Linked DNA regions of Roseibium sp. Sym1. The protein of the gene in region 1 interacts with the protein of each later gene in a pairwise test. Links are inferred from orthologs where the notes say so. Each region holds a gene or a part of one and is shown on either strand. Other genes may lie near its edges.

Region 1 (3,302 bases):
CCGGCCGATTTCAGATCCTTCAGCAAATGGTCCGCAATCGCGCCCACATGACGATGGGAGCGCCCGGACACGATCACCATGTGATCGGCCAGCGAACTTTTTCCTGTGATGTCGAGAGTAACCGGGTCCTCAGCTTTGGAGTCGTCAAGACTGGAGAGGACCGTGTCGAGGAGGTCTGCCGCAAGATCTGTGCTTACGGAAGCCGTCATAGGAGAGGACATGTCTGTCCGCCCACTTTCAAAGGTCATGGTCAGGTGTTGTGCCTTTCGCCGTTTGTGCCGTCCCGCGCCCAACGTCGTCACGAACAGGAGTGTTGGACTTCGTGCGTCACCCGTTTTGGATGCAGGACCGGTTGACCGTACCTCGGCCGCGCTCGCCGCGACCATGCTCATAATACCGCTTCCCCTTTGGCATTTTCAAGACACGCCGGAATTCTCGGTAAATCTGCGGATCACCGGGATTGGCCGCGCCGCAGCTCGGTGGACGAGGTCCGGTCGAGCGGCGTGTGCAAAAATGTCCAGATCGGAGCCTTCATGTCCGGCAGAAGCGCGGCGTCTTCTTCGGGAAGTCTATGTTTTTCATACGCTTTGGCCATGGGCGAGGACAGGACCGACAGGGATGCACCCGGCCGGTCGACGATTGCGACCGGCACCGTGCGGACGATGGAGCGCCAATCCTGCCAGCGATGGAAGCCGGCCAAATTGTCAGCACCCATGACCCAAACGAATCGCACCGCAGGGCGCATGGCCTGGAGCGCCGACAGCGTCCTGGCCGTATAGGGCGTGCCCAGAACCTGTTCGAACGCGGTCACCTTCATGCGTGGATGATCGGCCAGCTCACTGGACAGACGCAGACGCCTTTCCAGCGGTGCCAGGTTCGAATGGCTCTTGAGTGGATTGCCGGGCGTGACCAGCCACCAGACCTGATCGAGCCCAAGCCGCTTCAACACGGTCAAGGCGACCGACCGGTGACCGGAATGCGGCGGATTGAACGACCCGCCGAACAGCCCGACGCGGTTGCCGGCCTCCACGTGAGGCAACTTCAACCAGTCGCTGCCGGGTGACATTCCCGGCATCAATGCACTCATGCCGGTTGCCTCACGGACGCGTCTGACCGGTGCCGTGCACCTTGTATTTGAAGCTGGTCAGCTGTTCGACGCCGACCGGGCCGCGGGCATGCATGCGGCCGGTGGCGATTCCGATTTCCGCGCCCATGCCGAACTCGCCGCCATCGGCGAACTGTGTCGAGGCATTGTGCAGCACGATCGCCGAATCGACCTCGGCCTGGAACCGGTCCGCGGCCGCCTGGTCCTCGGTCACGATGCAGTCGGTGTGGCTGGAGCCGTAGGTGGCGATATGCTCCATCGCCGCGTCGAGGTCCGGCACCACTTTCACCGACAGGATCTTGTCGAGATATTCGGTCGACCAGTCGTCCTCGCTGGCGGGCACGATGTTCTCGCAGATGTCGCGCACACGCGCGCCACCCCGGATCTCGCAGCCCTGATCCTGCAGCGCTTTGACGATCACCGGCAGATGGCTCAGGGCGACGTCCTCGTGCACCAGCAGGGTTTCCAGCGCGCCGCAAATGCCGGTACGGCGCAGTTTTGAATTGACGACAATGTCGACGGATTTCTGAAGATCCGCCGCCTTGTCGACAAAGATATGCACCAGGCCTTCCAGGTGGGCGAAGACCGGCACGCGCGCTTCGCTCTGAACCCGCTCCACCAGGCTGCGGCCACCACGCGGCACGATCACGTCGAGGTTTCCGTTCAGACCGCGCAGCATCTCGCCGACGGCGGCGCGGTCCGTCACCGGCACGATCTGGATGGCATCTTCGGGCAGGCCGGCTGCGGCAAGGCCCTTCTGCAGGGCCTTATGGATCGCCCGATTGGACTGGATGGTATCGGAGCCGCCGCGCAGAACCACCGCGTTACCCGCTTTCAGGCACAGAGCCCCGGCATCGGCGGTGACATTGGGGCGGCTTTCATAGATGACGCCGATGACGCCGAGCGGCGTGCGCACGCGCTCTATTCTGAGCCCGTTGGGCCGTTCCCAGGCAGCGATCACGCTGCCGACCGGATCGTCCAGAGCGACAATATCCTCAAGGGCCCTGGCGATCGCCTCGATCCGTTCTTCGGTGAGCGTGCCGCGATCCAGGAAGGCTGCCGTCTGGCCGTTGGCCGTCATGGTGTCGACATCGATCCGGTTGCCGGCAAGGATCTCGGGCGTTGCCGCGCGCACGGCCGCCGCCATCTCGCGCAGGGCCCGGTCTTTCTGCTCTGCTGGCGCCGTGGCAAGGACCCGGCCCGCAGCGCGGGCGCGCTGCCCGATCTCCGCCATCAGTTCCTCGGTTGTCTTCGCCTCGACGACGTCCAGCATCTCTTCCAACTCCTCATGCGCGGCCGGTGTCCGGGCCGCCTTTCACTCAATCTTTTAGCCGCTTCCGTTCAAAAAGGCATCCTCAAGGACGAGGTCGTCCCGGTGGATCATCTCCGCCCGGCCCGGATAGCCGACGATGGCCTCGATCTCACGGCTGTTTCGCCCGGCGATCAGCTGTGCCTCGTCGGCATCATAGGCGATCAGCCCGCGGCCGATGGTCCGGCCCGTCCTGTCCGCCAACATGACGGCATCGCCCCGGCCAAACGTGCCGGACACTTCAGCAACACCGGCAGGCAGAAGGCTCTTGCCGGACAACATTGCCCTGACGGCACCGTCGTCCAGCGTGATTGTACCGCGCGGTTCCAGGTGCCCACCGATCCAGGCCTTGCGCGCGCTGGCCGGTGAATTCAGCGCCGGAAACCAGGTGCCGCGCGCGCCGTCCTGCAACCGCTGCAGCGGATTGAGCTCCTTGCCCGAAGTGATCACCATGGAGGTTCCGGCGGACGTTGCGATCTTGCCGGCATCGATCTTGGTCTTCATGCCGCCGCGCGACAGTTCAGACCCGGCGCTGCCGGCCATCGCCTCGATCTCGGCGGTGATCCGGGGCACTTCCGGCAGGAACACGGCCTCCGGGTTCAGCGCCGGCGGCGCGGTGTAGAGCCCGTCAATATCGGAGAGCAGCACCAGGCAGTCGGCGCTCGCCATGGTCGCCACGCGGGCGGCCAGGCGATCGTTGTCGCCATAGCGGATTTCGGACGTGGCAACGGAATCGTTTTCGTTGATGATCGGCACCGCGCCCAGCTTCAACAGCGTGCCGATGGTGGCGCGGGCATTGAGATAGCGCCGGCGTTCCTCGGTGTCGCCGAGCGTCAGCAGGATCTGTCCGGCCTTCATGCCATGGGTGCCGAGCGCATCGGCATAGGC
Region 2 (3,426 bases), 3.7 Mb from region 1 along the record:
CTGTCCAGCGAAGGTGAATGGAAAGCGATCGTCTGCATCACCCGCGGCGGACTTGTGCCGGCCGGCATCGTCGCCCGCGAACTGGGCATTCGCACCATCGAAACGGTCTGCATTGCGTCCTATCACGACTATGACAGCCAGGGATCGCTCAAGGTCATCAAGCCGATCGACCCCAAGGTCGTTGATCTCGAAGGGGGAGAAGGCAGCGGCGTTCTGGTGATCGACGACCTGGTCGACACCGGCAAGACCCTGAAGGTTGTGCGCGAAATGCTGCCCAAGGCACATTACGCCACCGTCTATGCCAAGCCGGTCGGCGTGCCGATGGTCGACACGTTCATCACGGAAGTTTCCCAGGACACCTGGATCTATTTTCCGTGGGACATGGGATGGCAATTCCAGCCGCCGCTCTCGAAGGAAACCGCCGGCTGATCTGCCGCCCCGGCACGAGGCACCGCAACCGGCCGCGAACCGAGAAGGCGGCCATTGCCGGCATATTCCCGACATCAGTTACACCGGCCGATCGAGCATCCTGTTCGATCGGCCGTTTTTGTCTGCATGAACCATCCAAGAGGGATGTCAAGACGTCGCGAATCCGGTTCAATGCCGCAAAAGCGAAGCCCCTTCGTGGTTGCGATCCGTTGTTCACAGACATGCATCGTGCAATCACGAAGACCTCAACGGGATACGGAATGCTCAACCGACGCCTGTTCCTAGCCTCTGCAGCGGCTGCTCTCGCCGCTGGCTGCCAGTCAGGCCATCACAAGGGACCGCTGCCGCCGCGACCTTCGCCCGCCAACGCGCCGGCGACGACCGGCAGCAGCATTGCGCCGGAATACCAGCAATTGTACCGGGCCATGCCGGAGGAACGCTTTCCGATCCCCGCGGTCGATCTGAGCAAGATCGATCCCGTCTACTACCGTCAGCTGGTCGACTACTCGGCGCCGGAACCGGTGGGCACCATCGTCGTCGACACCCCCAACCGTTTCCTCTACCTGACCATGGAGGGCGGCAAGGCGATGCGGTACGGCGTCGGGATTGGCCGGGCGGGCTTTTCCTGGGGTGGACGGGCCAGGATCCAGCACAAGAAAGCCTGGCCCACCTGGACCCCGCCGGCGGAAATGATCGCCCGCGAACCGAAGCTCGAAAAATACCGTGATGGCATGCCGCCCGGCCCGCAGAACCCGCTCGGCGCACGTGCGCTCTATATTTTCGAAGGCAACCGGGACACGCTTTACCGCCTGCACGGCACGACGGAGCCCTGGTCCATCGGACGGGCGGTTTCGTCAGGCTGCGTCCGCCTGCTGCAGCAGGACGTGATCGACCTCTACAAACGTGTCCCGGAAGGAACGCCGATTGTCGTCAGGCAGGCCTGAGAAGCGCGTCGTCACCCGATCTCGATGACCACCGGCTTGACCGCGTCGATCCCGTCGAGGCGTACGTCACAGCCAATGGCATAGACCTCGACACCCGCCTTGCGGGCGGCAGCAAAGGCTGCCGCATAGGCCGGATCGATGTCTCCCGCCAGGTTGAGGCGGGCGCAATCCGGCCTCTGGACCAGGAACACCATGGCGGCCCGGTGGCCTTCTGCCACCATGTCCGCCAATTCGACAAGGTGCTTCGCACCGCGTGCCGTCACGCTGTCCGGAAATTCCGCAAGCCCGGGCTGACGCATCAGGTGCACATTCTTGACCTCGACATAGGTCCTGTCCCCCTCGCCGCCTTCCAGAAGGATGTCTATCCGCGAGTTCTTGCCGTATTTGACTTCCCGTCTCAGGGCGTCATAGCCGGCAAGCCCGTCGATGCGGCCCGCGGCGAGTGCTTCTTCCACGAGCCTGTTCGGATGCGCCGTGTTGATGCCGACAAGGGCGCCATCTGCCTCGATCACTTCCCAGGAAAACTTGAGCTTGCGCTTCGGATTGTCCGACTGCGACAGCCAGACGCGGGATCCGGGTTCCTTCAGGCCGAGCATCGACCCCGGGTTGGCGCAATGGGCGGTGACCGCATTGCCGTCATCCAGGAGCACGTCGGCCAGGAATCGCTTGTACCGCTTCACGAGACGGCCGCTGACAAGCGGCGCTGAGAATTTCATGCCAGGTATTTCCTTTTCGAAGCTCGGAGGCCGCCGGCAATCTCACTTCGACCAGAAATCGGGATCCAGCAGCACGAGAACGGTGAACAGCTCGAGGCGGCCGACCAGCATCGCAAAGGACAGAAGCCACTTGGCGCCATCGGGCAGAGGTGCGAAATGGCCAGCCGGACCGATCATGTGACCGAGACCCGGCCCGACATTGCCGACCGAGGTCGCGGCCGCGGAAATCGCGGTCACCAGATCCAGGTCGAAGAAGGACAGGGCCACCGTGATGATGCCGACCGATCCCATATAGACCACCAGGAAGGCCAGGACCGAGAAAGACAGTTCGGGGGTCAGCCGCGTGCCGCCATATTCTTCCGACATAATTCTGTGCGGCCGTACCATGCGGCGCAAATGCGCGCGCACCGTCCCGAAAAACACGAGAAACCGGAAGATCTTGATCCCCCCGGTCGTCGACCCGGTGCAACCACCGACAAACATCAGCAGCAAGGTAATGCCGACCACCGGCGCACCCCACTGGGAAAAATCGCCGAGCGCGTAGCCGGTCCCCGTTACGATCGACACCACGTTGAAGGTCGCCTTGAGCAACGCCTCATCGAACGGGAATTGCATGTTGACGCCGAGATAGACCGTCAGTGTCAGGGAAACGAGTGCCAGGAACCCGAGCAGGGCCCGCACCTGCGGGTCGCGCCAGAGCTGCAGTGGATGTCCGCGCAGCGCCTGCACGATCAGAACGAAAGGCAGGGCCCCGACCACCATGAAGAACACCGCGACCCAGCCCGAAGCCGGGTTGGTGAAATAACCGAAGGACAGGTCATGGGTGGAAAACCCACCGGTGGCGATGGTCGTCAGCGCGTGGTTGAAGGCATCGAAAAGCTGTATGCCCGTCGCCAGGTAGGCGGCGATGCAGGAAACGGTCAGGAACAGGTAGGCCAGGCCAATCAGCCGGATCAACTCCACGGAACGGCTGACGATCTTTTCCGAGCGGTCCGAACTTTCGCTTTGAAACAGCTGCATTCCGCCGATCCTGAGGAACGGCAGAAGCACGATCGCCATGACGACGATGCCGATCCCGCCCATCCACTGCATCAGCGAACGCCACACGAGCAGTCCCGGCGGCAGGCCGTCGAGGCCTGTCAGCACGGTGGATCCCGTGGTGGTAAACCCGGAAACGGCCTCGAACACGGCATCCGCGTAGCCGACGCCGAGCCACAGGAACGGCAAGGCCCCGAATGCGGGCAATGTTGTCCAGGCAAGTGTGGTGAGAATGAAGGTCTGGCGCGTGTCCAGCCCTTCGCGCAGCGAACCTCCGACGGCAATTGACAGGAGCATGC

Evidence for each region. The genes of interacting proteins can lie anywhere in the genome.
Region 2: the proteins of O6760_RS03275 (region 1) and sfsA interact in binary tests that used the Escherichia coli proteins (3 or more experiments, as listed by UniProt). The link is inferred for Roseibium sp. Sym1 from one-to-one orthologs.

The regions. Positions count from the first base shown.
Region 1 is NZ_CP114786.1:715,762-719,063, forward strand. What follows is about bases 239-3,108. They hold O6760_RS03275 (glutamate-5-semialdehyde dehydrogenase), read right to left. Parts: upstream 2,379-3,108; coding sequence 1,098-2,378; downstream 239-1,097. Other genes in these bases: O6760_RS03270 (nicotinate-nucleotide adenylyltransferase), read right to left, coding at 452-1,087; proB (glutamate 5-kinase), read right to left, coding at 2,433-3,108. Also shown: rsfS (ribosome silencing factor), read right to left, coding at 1-221; more of proB, read right to left, coding at 3,109-3,302. UniProt on the Escherichia coli protein: Catalyzes the NADPH-dependent reduction of L-glutamate 5-phosphate into L-glutamate 5-semialdehyde and phosphate. The product spontaneously undergoes cyclization to form 1-pyrroline-5-carboxylate.
Region 2 is NZ_CP114786.1:4,414,808-4,418,233, reverse strand. The notes cover bases 238-3,231. They hold sfsA (DNA/RNA nuclease SfsA), read right to left. Parts: upstream 2,090-3,231; coding sequence 1,385-2,089; downstream 238-1,384. Other genes in these bases: O6760_RS20090 (TrkH family potassium uptake protein), read right to left, coding at 2,132-3,231; O6760_RS20100 (L,D-transpeptidase), read left to right, coding at 690-1,373; gpt (xanthine phosphoribosyltransferase), read left to right, coding at 238-429. Also shown: more of gpt, read left to right, coding at 1-237; more of O6760_RS20090, read right to left, coding at 3,232-3,426. UniProt on the Escherichia coli protein: Binds to DNA non-specifically. Could be a regulatory factor involved in maltose metabolism.